One region of the Marinovum sp. J2-8 genome, then DNA from elsewhere that is predicted to be linked to it. Evidence: riboswitches for the same ligand, from Rfam matches in the RefSeq annotation. Region 1 holds a riboswitch; the other holds the start of a gene.
What was found. Region 1 has a riboswitch for cobalamin ahead of AC0L4F_RS20090 (DUF1636 family protein). Riboswitches for the same ligand answer to the same signal wherever they lie in the genome.

Region 1 (6,728 bases):
CACAAGCCCTCGATCAGCAGCATCCGCCACGGCGTCAGACGCAGCGGGCCAAGCGCCGCCAGTCGGTCCAGCGTGTCGGCATGCAGCAGGCCAAATTCCAATCCCACCAATGCGCCCTGCGGGACCAGCCCCGGCACAACAGGCGCATTCGCAATCGTTGGCTCCGGCGCGGGGGTGTGGGTGGGACGCAGCGCCGCGTCGGGGCGCGCGCCGCGCGCGATCACCTGTGCCATACGGCCCCTGCCGTCACAAAGCCCCCCGACCTCGACAAACCAGCGCGCCAAATCGCACATCGCTTCTGGCGCTTGCGCCTCGGTGACGGCTGCGCCCTGCTCCAGCCCGGTTGCACGCAGGATCAAACCGCCATCGGCAGCACGTTCAAGCCGGATATCAGCCGAAATATCGCGCATGACCGGGGCAGGCCCGGAATCCAGCATGAAGCCGAATTTATGCGACAGATCCGGCACCGTGACCAATGCGCGCCGCAGCGCGTCAGCCAGCGCATAGGTCGCCGCATCCGCGAAAGGCGTGACAAGGATGTTGCGCGGCACCAGCGTGCCTTCGGAACCCTCTGGTTCGATCAGCCCCAGTGGCACCAGCGCGTCAATCAACGCCGCATGGCTTTCTGTGCGCACCCCGCGCAGTTGCAGATTGGCGCGGGCGGGCAAGTCGATCATGCCGTTGCCAAAACGCCGCGCCGCCGCCGCAATGGCATGCGCCTGATCGCGGCTTAACCGATTGTTCCGTGGTCGCAGCCGCACCACCAACCCATCACCGCTGACCATTGGATGCCGCGCGCTGGGACAGCGGCCATAGATGCGCGCGGTCATGTGGCGCTCTCCAGCCGGGCGATGATCGAATTGCTCTGGGTGACCCAAAGACCCGCTTCGCGCAGACGGCGAAACAGATCCTGCAGCGCGGCCAGCGCTTCGGGTGCGTCACGCGCCATGAACTCGACCACGGCGTCACGTCCCAACGTCGCCTCGAAATAGAGGTCAAACAGATGCGCCGGCACGGTCTGTGCCAGATGCGCAAAAGCGGCAAGGTGATCCAGCGTCGCCGCAATCTCGGCCCCGCCGCGAAACCCGTGCCGCATCATGCCCTCGGCCCAGGCTGGATCAGCGGCACGGGCGCGGACAACGCGGGCGATCTCTTCGCTTTGGTTGCGGGCGCGTGGGCTGTCGGGGCGGGTGGCATCCAGATGATAAAGCGCCGGACGCGCCTGCCCGAGATTGGCCAGAGCGGCGGCAAAACCGCCCTCATGCGCGGCATAATCCGACGCCAGAAGCAGATCGGTTTCCGCCAGATCCTGCACATGCACGAAACTGTCCGCACCGCGCAAACGGGTCTCAAGCGCGTCACGATCGGGGCGCAGGCTGCCATCCTTGGCAATTGCATGGCTGGAGGCCGCGATCCATGCCTCGCCCGCCGCCAAACGCGCCTCTGGCGTGAAATCATCCAGCGCCGCCCCCATGTTCAGACCGTATTGGCCGGGGCGGGGCGCAAAGACACGGGCAATCCGCGTGGCATAGGGATTGTCCGCGCCGCTTTCCTCGCCCGCGACCAAACGGGCGGTCAGCGCCTCGGCCCCGGTTTCGAACAATTGCGCCAATCCGGGGAAAATATCGCGAAACAGCCCCGACACGCGGAGGGTGACGTCAATGCGCGGCCGCCCAAGCAAGGCCAGCGGGATCACCTCGACCCCGGTCACCCGCGCCGCCGCATCGTCCCAGACCGGCTTGAGCCCGGCAAGATGCAGCGCCATGGCGAATTCCTCGCCTGCGGTGCGCATCGTTGCCGACCCCCAAAGATCAACCACCAACCCCTGAGGCCAATCCCCGTGGTCCTGCAAATGTTTGCGCAGCAGCTCTTCGGCCAGTTTCACGCCCTGGGCATGGGCCGCACGGGACGGCACGGCCCGTGGATCGACGGAATACATGTTGCGCCCGGTCGGCAGCACCTCGCGGCGTCCACGCGCGGGACTGCCCGAAGGGCAGGCGGCCACCCGCCGCCCTGCCAGTGCGGCGAACACCCCGGCGAGTTCTTCTGTGCCACATTCCCCCTGGCCAAAGACATGCAGCCCGTCGCCGAACTGGCTCTCCTTGATGTCACAGACAAACCGGTCGACGCGGGTGATCACCTCGGCCGGGCTGGCGGCGGCAGGAATGCCAAGATCGGCGCTGACACCGCTGGCATCCGCCTCGTCACGGATGGCCCCGATCAGCCGCGTGCGCCGCGCCGGATCCAGCCCGTCGGCGGTGGAATATTCATCCAGCAGGCGTTCAAGCCGCGCCATCCCGACCGGCAGCTGCGCGGCACGCATCGGCGGCGGCATATGGCCCAATGTCACCGCGCCAATGCGCCGCTTGGCCTGTGCGGCCTCGCCGGGGTCATTCACGATAAACGGATAGACAACCGGCAAGGCCCCGATCAGCGCCTCTGGCCAACAGGTTGCCGACAGCGCCACCGACTTCCCCGGCAGCCATTCCAACGTGCCATGTGCCCCCATATGGATCAGCGCGTCGATCCCCATGGCGCGCAGCCAGAGGTAAAAGGCGACATAGCCATGGCGCGGCGTGCGGGCGAGATCGTGATAGATCTCTTGGCGATTGTCCTGCGCCCCGCGTTCGGGTTGCAGCGCCAACAGGACGCCCCCCCGGTCAATCGCCGCAAAACGAAAGGCCCCCGCGACACAGGCGGGGTCGTCCTCGGGCGCGCCCCAGACCGCGGTCAGGTCGTCCCGCAATGCGCTTGGCAAAGCGTCCAGCGCGGCGCGATAGGCGGCCAGCGGCCAGCTGATCTGCGCCGTGTCCAGATCCCGCGCCGCGGCGCCGGGGGCCACGGAATACCCCTGATCCGCCAGCGCGGTCAGCATCCCGTCGCTTGAGGCCAGCGCATCCAGACCCACCGCATGCGCCATCTGCCAATCGCGCCCCGGATAGGTCGACAACACCAGCGCCAGTTTGCGCTGCGCCATCGGAGTTTGCCCCAGCCGATGCCAGGCGCAGATCCGATCCAGCGCGGCCGAAATCCGCGCGGGATCGGCACGATGGGCAAAGCGCGAATATTGCAGATCCGGGTCCCGCGCGCCGGGGGCCTTGAACGACACGACGCCCGCATGCAGCCGCCCGTCAACCTCGGGCAGGACAACATGCATCGCCAGATCAGACGGCGACAACCCGCGTTCCGACTGTGCCCAGTCCTTGCGTTGCGCGGTCGAGAGTGCAACCTGAAACACAGGACAGGCATAACGATCAAACGGCGTTGCGCCATCGGCCCCCTGCATCGAAAATGCGGTGGCATTCACCACCAGATCCGGCTGGCGTGGCCCCAGCGCCGCATGCAGCCAATCCGCCATACCCGCCGCCTTTAGCGAGGTCGCGAAAACCCCATAGGCCTGAAACCCGCGCTGGTCCAAACCCGCGATCAAACCATCGACCGGCGCCATATCCGCCGCACTCAAGTAAGACCGATAGAAACTGACCAGCGCCAACGGTCGTTTGTCCTTGCCCCGGGGCTCCAACGTGTCGAGCGGGCCAAGATCGGGATGATAAAACCCCTGAGCCGGCAGGCGTTTGTCGCCAGACACCGGCCCTGCATAAAACCCGGAGGCCAATGCCATTTGCGCCAGCGCCGCCTGCGCCGCCACCGCGCCCCCCGCATCGCACAGCGTCTTGAGCCGCCGCAGGGTCGATACCGGGAGGGTCGACAGCGCATCAAGACGTGGATCGTCGCGGCCATCGGCGGGCAAAACCGCCAGCGCAATCCCCTTACGCCGCGCCAGATCCTGAAGCGAGGCCAAGCCATAGGGCCAATAGGCCTCGCCACCGATCAGACGCACCAGAATACCCTTGGCCCCGGCCAGCGTGGACTCGACATAGGTGTCCACCGAAACCGGATGCCGCAGCGCCACCAGATTGGCCAGCCGCAAACTGGGCAAGCCCCCATTGGCGCGATGCCAGCCCGCCGCGAAAGCCCCAAGATCACTGTCCGAAAAGGACAGCGCCACCAGATCGGCGGGGGTTTGCCCCAGATCCATGGGCGTCTCGGTCTCTTCCAGACCGTGGCTTTCGCGAAAGACGATATGCATCAGGCAGGCAGAGCCTGGCCCAGGGCCGTGCGGATCGCATCCGGGTCAAGATCGTCATGTTCGGCGATCACCACCAGCGCCGACCGGCGCGGATCGCTGCCCCAGGGGCGGTCGAACTGATGACGGACCCGCGCGCCGACAGCCTGCACCAACAGCCGCATCGGCTTGCCCGCCACCGCCACATGGCCCTTGACGCGTAAAATCTTCTGCTCCTGCGCCAGACGTGCGATTGCCGCGACGAGGTGCTCTGGATCTTCGATCTCGCCCAGCTCGATCACCACGGTGTCGAAATCTTCGTGCTCGTGGTCATCGGTGCCATCATGGTGGCTGGGCCGCGCCGCCAGATCATCCTCGGCGGCGGCACCCAGACCCAGCACGACGTCGGGATCAATCACCCCTTCGGTCAGCGCCAACATCGGCAACTTGCGCGGCGCCTCGGCCTCGATCACGGCGCGGGCTGCGGCCAAACCGGCCTCTCCGGCCAGATCGGCCTTGGACAACAACACAAGATCGGCGCAATTGATCTGATCCTCGAACACTTCTGACAATGGCGTTTCGTGATCCAGACTGTCGTCAGCTTGCCGCTGCGCATCCACCGCCGCCACATCCGGTGCGAAACGCCCGCTTGCCACAGCTTCGGCATCGGCCAGGGCAATCACGCCGTCGACCGTGATCTGCGACCGGATCGCAGGCCAGTCAAACGCCTTGAGCAAAGGTTTGGGCAACGCCAGACCAGAGGTCTCGATCAGGATATGATCCGGCTTCTGCGGCCGCGCCATCAGCGCCCCGATTGTGGGAATAAATTCATCCGCGACGGTGCAGCAGATACAGCCATTGGCCAACTCAACGATGTTTTCGTCGGGGCAATTTTCATCAGCACATTGGCGCAAGATATCGCCATCGACGCCAACGGTGCCAAATTCATTGACCAGAACGGCCAGCTTGCGCCCGCCCGCATTGGCCATCAGATGACGGATCAACGTGGTTTTCCCCGCGCCGAGAAAACCGGTGATGACTGTGACGGGAATCTTGGTCAGATCGGACATGATCTACTCCTGTGGATCGGGCTGTGCCAAAAGCGGCGGAATACGTGCGAGACTTTGTTTGCGAAAGATCACCGGGCGCTCACGCCAGGGCACCAAACCGTCGGCCGCGGCCGCATAGGCGGCGGATCCTTCCAGAATGTCGGCGGCGTTTTCGGGGCTCATATGGCTATAGACATAGCTCCACTTGCCCGGCGCCGAGAGCGCGACAGCACAGCCGTTCTTGCAGGCAGACAGGCATTCCACCGCGCGGATCTCTACCCCTTCGGGGCATTCAAGCGCCTCAAGCCTGTCGCGCAAATGCGCGCCCGGGCGGATGCCGTCCTCGGGGTCGGACCCTGCCTCTCGGCAGGTCACACAGACACTTAGAATGGCCGTCATCGCAACTTTCCTTCTGTAGGGCATCAGGGGAAAGTCCAGAGGATAAAACCGAGCGCACAAGACACGCGACCAGAGTCACCCATCCGGTCGCAGAAACACCCCGTCTGCCCGTAAACATCAACGCTGGCAGGTCTCCCGGCTTGCGGATATCGGGGGGAACCCCCATGGTCATCCACCTTCCCGGCCTGTGTGGGCCAGTGGCTTGGATGACCTCTCCGGTCACGGTCGCGGGGGCGGCTGCGCTTGGACGGGCGATCTTTCAAATCGCAAACCCTGTCGCATTCCCTCTTCGCCTGCCATAAGGACAGGAACCAACGTGCGCCCTGAGTGCGCGAGCGCATCCCTTTTGTCAAGCACGAGGACAGACCGTCATGCCCGACCAGACCGACAGCCCCGAAACTCTTGCCCGCCACAGCGCCAAAATGGCCAAGAAAAAGGCCGCGCGTGACAAGATCATGGCAAAGAAAGAAGGTGAGAAAGGGCTGATAATTGTCCACACCGGACCGGGAAAGGGCAAGTCTTCGTCCGGGTTTGGCATGATTCTGCGTTGTATCGCGCATGGCATGCCCTGCGCTGTTGTCCAATTCATCAAGGGCGCGTGGGACACCGGCGAGCGCAGCCTGATCACCGGGCATTTTGGCGATCTCTGCCAGTTTTACGCAATGGGCGAAGGCTTCACCTGGGAAACCCAGGACCGCGCCCGCGACATCGCCGCCGCACAGGCCGGTTGGGAAAAAGCCAAGGAACTGATCCGCGACCCGGAAATCCGCATGGTGCTGTTGGACGAAATCAACATCGCGCTGCGCTATGACTATCTGTCGATCGACGAGGTCCTGACGTTCCTGCGCACAGAGAAACCGGAAATGACCCACGTTGTTTTGACCGGCCGCAACGCTGCGGAACCCCTGATCGAGGCAGCCGATCTGGTGACTGAAATGACCCTCGTCAAACACCCGTTTCGATCCGGGATCAAAGCGCAGGCCGGCGTGGAATTCTAGGCGAAATATGGGGGCTCTGCCCCCGGCGCCCTGCGCCTCCCCGGGATATTTTCACCAAGAAGAAAGTAAGGGTTTCTTAAGGATGAAATGCTCAAATGTCTCTGCGGTACAGGGAGGGATCCCGATGACCGCCCAAGGAGAAAGCACCGCGTCTCCCCCGGTTGTCCGGCCCGAGGCGCGGTGCCACACTTTGGCTTTCTTCTTGGAAAAAAATAT
Region 2 (6,728 bases), on a different contig from region 1:
ATGTGATGCGCCAGCGAACCCCGCCCCGACGTGAAGCCGTTGGAATAATAAAGGGCGGCACGCGGGCGGCGTGTGACCTCGGCCTGAAAAGCCGCCAGTTGCCTGTCAAAATCGCGCAGCATTTCCTGGGCCTTTTCCGATTGGCCCAGAACCGCGCCCATCTGGATCAGATTGGTGCGCACATCCATCATGTTGTTGGCGATGTCGAACGTCACAACCGCAATCCCCAGGTTTTGCAGGATGTCCACCGTCGCACGGGCGGTATAGCGGCCTGCAAGGACCAGATCTGGTTGCATCAGATAGATTTCTTCGGCCCGGCCATGGGTGATCGGGTATTGCATCGCGTCTTCGGCCATGGCCGAACTGCGGCTGTCCCGTGCCAGAAACGACACCGCGTGCAATTGGCCGGGGGCGGCCAGCAGCATGGCAAGTTGATCGGTGCACAGGTTGATCGACACAACCTTTTGCGGGGCGTCCCCCGCCGCCGCACCCACCGCTGCCGCCGCGCCAAACATCAGCGCGGCGGACAGGGTCAGTGCCTTACAAAGACGCACGGATTCCAAAATACGCCGCGCGGTCCGATGTGCCATAGCCCGGTGCGGTTTGGTATTCCTCGTCAAAGACGTTTTCGATCCTCAGGTAGATTTCCGCGTTGTCCATCACCTTGTATGTCAGGGTCGAATTCAACACGCCATAGGGGTCAAGCCCCTCTGCGCGATCCCCAGCCCAAAGACCGGTGACGGCCAGGCTGGTCTGGCTGCCGAAATCTGCGGTCACAGTGGCAGCGGCCTGATGGCCGGGAACTGCGGCGGACCAGCTCGAGCTATCCAGATCGGCATCGGCAAAGCTGTCGGTCCAGGTGTAAGAGCCGTCAAGCCGCACGCCCTGCCACAGCTCTGTGCCGCCAGCCAATTCGATGCCCTGCCGGGTCGAGGTTCCAGAGGCCTGCACATAGGTGCCAGCGGTAAAGGAATAGTCGATGATGTCCTCTGCCTCGATATGAAAGGCCGTGGCACGGATGTAGCCCCGGTCGCCAAAGCGTTTCTCGACACCAAGGTCGAAACTCTTGGATGTTTCGGGATCAAGATCCGAATTGCCGGCAAAGCCATCATAAAGCTCATACCCCGACGGGGCGCGGAACCCGGTTGCGGCATTGGCCCGGAAGATCAGATCCTCTGTCGGGCGATAGACCGCCGACAGCCGCCCGGTGGTGAAGCCGCCAAATTCGGAATGTTCGTCATAACGCAGCGCCGCCGACAGGTTCCAATCCGTGCTGGGCGCGGCTGTCACCTCGGCAAAGAGACCGGTGACCGACGTGTCATGGCTTTGCCCATCGGTATAAAGCCCAAAGATCGAGTGATCGAGCGTCAGGGAGGTGTCGAATTCCTCGACCGTGTGGTCGGCGCCGAACACCAAACGGGTGGTGTCGGTCAGATCAACGCCGCCCTGATAGCGGTATTCCATCCGCGTGCCGGTATAGTCGAATTGATCATCGGACACGCCGCCAAAGCTGGCAGCGGAGCCGGTCAGGGTGCGATCAATACGGAAATAAGAGGCCGAGACCGTGTGATCAAAGCCACCGGTGACGAAATCCAGCGCGATGCGCAGGCCGTCCTGTTGTTTCTCGGTGACCTCATCCGAACTGCCATCCAATGGCACACCGCCGGAGGTTTCATCGTAATCATAGGTCGATTCTTCGCTGAACGCCGACAGATGCAGGACCGTGTCGGGGCTGCCCAGATCATAGCTGCCGGCAAAGCTCAGGCGCTTGGCGTTGAAACCGTCGGCCTCGTCGTTGCCATCGTTTTCGTCGGCGGCGGAAAATCCGTCGCTGTTGGCATAGGACAGGGTCAGCGCGCTTTCGTGGCCTTCGCCCTTGTTGGCAAAGGTGACCGACGACCGCAGGCTTTCATAGGCGCCATATTCCGCCGCCATCTGAACGCTCAGCCCGTCGCGGGTGGCGCGTTTGGTGGTGATATTGATCACCCCGCCCAGGGCTTCGGATCCATAAAGCGCCGATTGCGAACCGCGCAGGATTTCAATCCGCGAGATGTCAGAGGTCATCAAGCCGCCAAAATCATAAGCCACCTGTGGGCCGGACGGGTCAGAGACGTCGATGCCATCGACGCGCACCGCGATATTGTTCTGGTTCACGCCGCGAATGAATACACCGGCTGTGGTGCCCAATGGGCCGGTGGTGCGCAGGGTGACGCCGGGTTGGCGGGCCAGGAAATCAATGGCTCGGGTCTCGCCGGTGGCCTCCAGCTCTTCTTCTGTGATGACATCCACGGCAACGCCGGTTTCGTCTTCGGCCACGGCCTCGTATCCGGCGGACAGGATCAGGACGCCCAGATCATAGGGATCGTCCTGTGCAAAGGCCGGTGCGGACAACAATGCGGGCAGGGCCGCGGTTGTCAGAAGTTGTGTTCGGGTCATGTCTGTCCCTCCGATTGGCCCCGTGAGTGCAAAGGGCCGATTGTTAATCAAACCGGAGGTCACCCCCCGTCTCAGTGAAATCACCGCAACGGGGTTGCCGTTATCCATCGCACGCCCCGCGCCCGGATAGGGTGATCGCCTGGCAGGTCTCCTGACTTCGCGGGTCGTCACATCCCCGGGCCTTCCCGCAGCCCAAAAGGGGGCCACAGTGGCAATTTCCGGGTTTGCTCGCCGCTCACAGTTGCGGGGGCAGTCGCGGGTTTGCACCGCGTTCCCTTTTCACGGACCTCTTGCGAGGCCCGAACCAAAGCGTGCTTTCGTCTAGTCACGCAAATGCATTGTGACAAGCGGCCATTTTGACCCATCCGGCGTCAAATCCGCGCGTTGTGGCCCCGGGTCTACAGGATCGAAGGCTTTTGAATGGGCCAGCAGGGGCAAACGGGGGCAATGCCGGGCAGGACAACGGGAATGGATGGGAAATACGGGAATTCGTGGGACGATCTTGGGAAATGCGGTTTTCGACCGCCAATTGCCCCTCAAGACGAATCAAATTTGACCACTCTCGCGTGATTCTGCGGGCTGAAACCGGGCCGCGCCGCTATTTTGGGCGTCTCGTTGCAATTTTTTTGGGAAATCATGGGCCGTTGGGCGCGTTCCAGTGCCTTACCACATATAGTGTTGGGCCGGGATCTCTTTCGCTAGAAATTCCACGCTAGACCGCGATTTCGCCGCAATATTTAGTTTTCCACAGCCCCTGTGAACAAACTGTAGGGGAGATTTCCCATAAAGAGCAGTTGATTTCCATGATTTCCCATGGCATCCCTAGTATCACGATGAGGGACGGAACAAGGGGCAACAAAGACCCCGCACCGAATACTCAAAAACAATAAAAATGGTTTCATACAGGCACCGTCTTTCATCGTGAACAGAATCCGGCGCGCGGGCGAGCAGACATCCCCCCAGGTGGCGCGCGCAGCTGGACTTCCCGCCAAGCGGGACATGGGCGGCGGGTTGATCAGTGGCAGCAGATCAACCCGCCGTTTTCCATTTCAAATTGGGGAAAACACGGGGCGCGAGGCAAAGGACGGCAAGGACAGTGAGCCGCAGGTTCAGAGGCGAAAGCCATCACAAGGTGGATGCAAAGGGCAGGGTGTCGATCCCGGCCGGCTTTCGCCGTGTGATCGAGGCCGCTGATCCCAACTGGAAAGTCGGAGAAAACCCGGAGCTTGTGATTGTCTACGGCAACAAGAAGCTCAACTGCCTTGAATGTTACACCATGGAAGCCATCGAAGAGGTCGACAAGAAAATCGACGCTCTGCCGCGTGCATCCATGGAACGGAAAATGTTGCAGCATATGTTCCACGGGCAATCCTTCCCCACCAATGTGGACGAGACCGGCCGACTGGTCCTGCCTGCGAAACTGCGCAACAGAATCAATCTTGAGAAAGAGGCCTTCTTCATTGCGGCCGGCGATACGTTCCAGATCTGGAACCCCGAGACCTATGAAAATGAAGAACTGGCCAAGACCGAAGCATGGCTGGAAGAACTGCCGGAAGACTTCGATCCCATGTCATTCCTTGATGGACCGGTCGGAGGCGTTTGAAAAATGGCCGCAGCCCCACATAAACCCGACGCCGCGCCGCATGTTCCCGTCCTTATCCGCCCATTGATCAAGGCGGTGTCGCCGGTCACGGGCACCTGGATCGACGGCACATTCGGGGCCGGCGGCTATACCCGCGCATTATTAGAGGCCGGGGCGGATAAGGTGGTCGCAATTGACCGCGATCCGCTGGCCTTCGAAATGGCGGCAGATTGGCTCGGGGACTATGGCGCGCGCGTGCGCCCGGAAAAAACCGTGTTCTCGGCAATGGACGAAGTCGCCGATCAGGTGGACGGCGTGGTGCTTGATCTGGGTGTGTCTTCGATGCAGCTGGACCGCGCCGAACGCGGATTTTCCTTCATGCGGGACGGGCCGTTGGACATGCGGATGAGCCAACAGGGCGTCAGCGCCGCCGATCTGGTCAACAATCTGAGCGAAGAAGAATTGGCCGCAATCCTGTTCACCTATGGGGAAGAGCGTGCCTCGCGGCGCATTGCCAAGAATATTGCACGGGTGCGGGCGGACACCCCGTTTGAAACCACGTTGCAATTGGCCGGGGTGATCGAACGGTCCCTGCCACGGTCGAAACCCGGCCAAAGCCACCCCGCAACCCGCAGCTTTCAGGCGCTGCGCATCGCGGTCAACGACGAATACAAGGAATTGTTTCAGGGGCTTATGGCCGCCGAACGGGTGTTGAAACCCGGTGGTCTTCTGGCGGTTGTGACCTTTCATTCGATCGAGGACCGCATGGTCAAACGGTTCTTTACCGCCCGTGCCGGCCATTCCGGCAATACCAATCGCTATGCGCCGCAAACCGCCGTGGTGCCCGCCCAATTCGATATTCTCACACGCAAGGCCGTGGGCCCGGATGATCAGGAGCTGGAGGAAAACCCAAGGTCGCGGTCATCGCGGCTTCGGGTGGCGCGGCGCACGGATATGCCCGCGGGGGCGGTCGATCCCAGCGCAATTGCCATGCCGCAGCTGAAGGGGAAAAGGTAATGCGGTCGTTCTTGTATATCCTGACATCTTTGGCGGTGATCGGTTTGGCGTTCTGGGCCTATCATGAAAATTACCGAACTCAGGAAGCAATTGAAAAATCGGCACAATTGCAGCGTGACATTGGCACGGCGCGGTCGCGGCTTTCGGTGTTGCGGGCGGAATGGGCCTATTTGAACCGGCCAGACCGGCTGCGCGATCTGGCAGAGCTGAACTTTGACCGTCTTGGGCTTTTGCCGCTGCGCCCCCATCATTTTGCCAATATCGACCAGGTGACTTTCCCGATGCCGGACTTTGATAATATGGAGCCGATCACCAATCCGGTGGCTGTGTCATCACAAGGTGAGGAGCAAGAGCCATGATCCGCACGCCGCTGCGCCCGCTGGCCCGTATTCTGGAGGCCCGCCAAAAAGGTGAAAATCCCGACGCCATCGAACGGGAAAACATCCGGTTGCGGCACGAGGATATGCGCGACCGTTTGCGGGTGCGCGCCGAACAGCGCCTGCTGCTGATGGGGATCATGTATTTCTGCGCCTTTTTGGTGATTGGCGCGCGGATGGGGCTGCTTGCGGCGTCTGAACCGGCGGAACCACGCGGTGCCAGCAATGGGGCCAGCATCGTGGCGCAACGGGCGGATATCGTGGATCGCAAGGGGCGGCTTCTGGCCACCAACATGGAGACCCATTCGCTTTATGCCCATCCGCAACAGATGGTTGATCCGGTGCGGGCGGCGGCGGAACTGGGCAAGATCTTTCCTGATCTGGATGTTGAGGATCTGACCAAGCGGTTCACCTCGGACCGCAAATTCATGTGGATTCGCAAGAAGCTCAGCCCGGAACAGAAGCAGGCGGTGCATGATATCGGCGAGCCGGGTCTGTTGTTCGGACCGCGCGAGATGCGGCTTTATCCCAATGGCGCGTTGGCGTCGCATGTGCTGGGCGGTTATGGATTTGGCCGCGAAGGCGTGCATTCGGCCGAGGTCATCGGCACCGCCGGTATCGAGAAGTTCCATGACGACCTGCTGCGCGACCCCGCGCGTGAGGGCGCGCCGCTGGAATTGTCGCTTGATCTGACGCTGCAGGCGGCGGCGGAAAAGGTGCTTTATGGCGGCATGAAGATCATGAATGCCAAAGGTGCGGCGACGATCCTGATGGATGTGCACAGCGGCGAGGTTCTGGCGCTGGCCAGTCTGCCGGATTTTGACCCCAACGACCGACCTTTGCCTGCGCTTGGCGACGACCCCTCGATCAGCCCGCTGTTCAACCGCGCGGTGCAGGGGGTGTATGAGCTTGGCTCGACCTTCAAGATCTTTGCCGCTGCTCAGGCAATGGACATCGGCCTGGTCAATCCGTCGACCCCGGTCGATATTCGCGGCCCGCTGAAGTGGGGCAAACACCGCATTCGCGATTTCCACAATTACGGCAAGGAATTGTCGGTCACCAAGGTCATTGTGAAATCATCGAACATCGGGACCGCCCGTCTGGCCCAGATGATCGGTGTGCCGCGGCAAAAGGAATTCCTGCAAAAGCTTGGCTTCTTTGACGTCAAGGATATCGAGCTGCAAGAGGCCAAGGCCGCGCGCCCGTTGCTGCCGCCGCATTGGTCAGAACTGTCGACCATGACGATTTCCTACGGTCACGGGCTGTCGGCCTCGCCGCTGCATCTGGCCTCGGCCTATGCGACGGTGGCCAATGGC

Region 2: another riboswitch for cobalamin. It lies ahead of AC0L4F_RS09285 (TonB-dependent receptor plug domain-containing protein); the one in region 1 lies ahead of AC0L4F_RS20090 (DUF1636 family protein).

What each region holds. Positions count from the first base shown of each region.
Region 1 covers NZ_JBVVRZ010000009.1:9,610-16,337, forward strand. The annotation lists gene cobG (precorrin-3B synthase) at 1-830, opposite strand, end outside; gene cobN (cobaltochelatase subunit CobN) at 827-4,090, opposite strand; gene cobW (cobalamin biosynthesis protein CobW) at 4,090-5,136, opposite strand; gene AC0L4F_RS20090 (DUF1636 family protein) at 5,140-5,514, opposite strand; cobalamin riboswitch at 5,623-5,845, opposite strand; gene cobO (cob(I)yrinic acid a,c-diamide adenosyltransferase) at 5,886-6,512, shown strand.
Region 2 covers NZ_JBVVRZ010000002.1:706,005-712,732, reverse strand. The annotation lists gene AC0L4F_RS09290 (ABC transporter substrate-binding protein) at 1-554, opposite strand, end outside; gene AC0L4F_RS09285 (TonB-dependent receptor plug domain-containing protein) at 541-2,436, opposite strand; cobalamin riboswitch at 2,561-2,761, opposite strand; gene mraZ (division/cell wall cluster transcriptional repressor MraZ) at 3,533-4,039, shown strand; gene rsmH (16S rRNA (cytosine(1402)-N(4))-methyltransferase RsmH) at 4,043-5,035, shown strand; gene ftsL (cell division protein FtsL) at 5,035-5,394, shown strand; gene AC0L4F_RS09265 (peptidoglycan D,D-transpeptidase FtsI family protein) at 5,391-6,728, shown strand, end outside.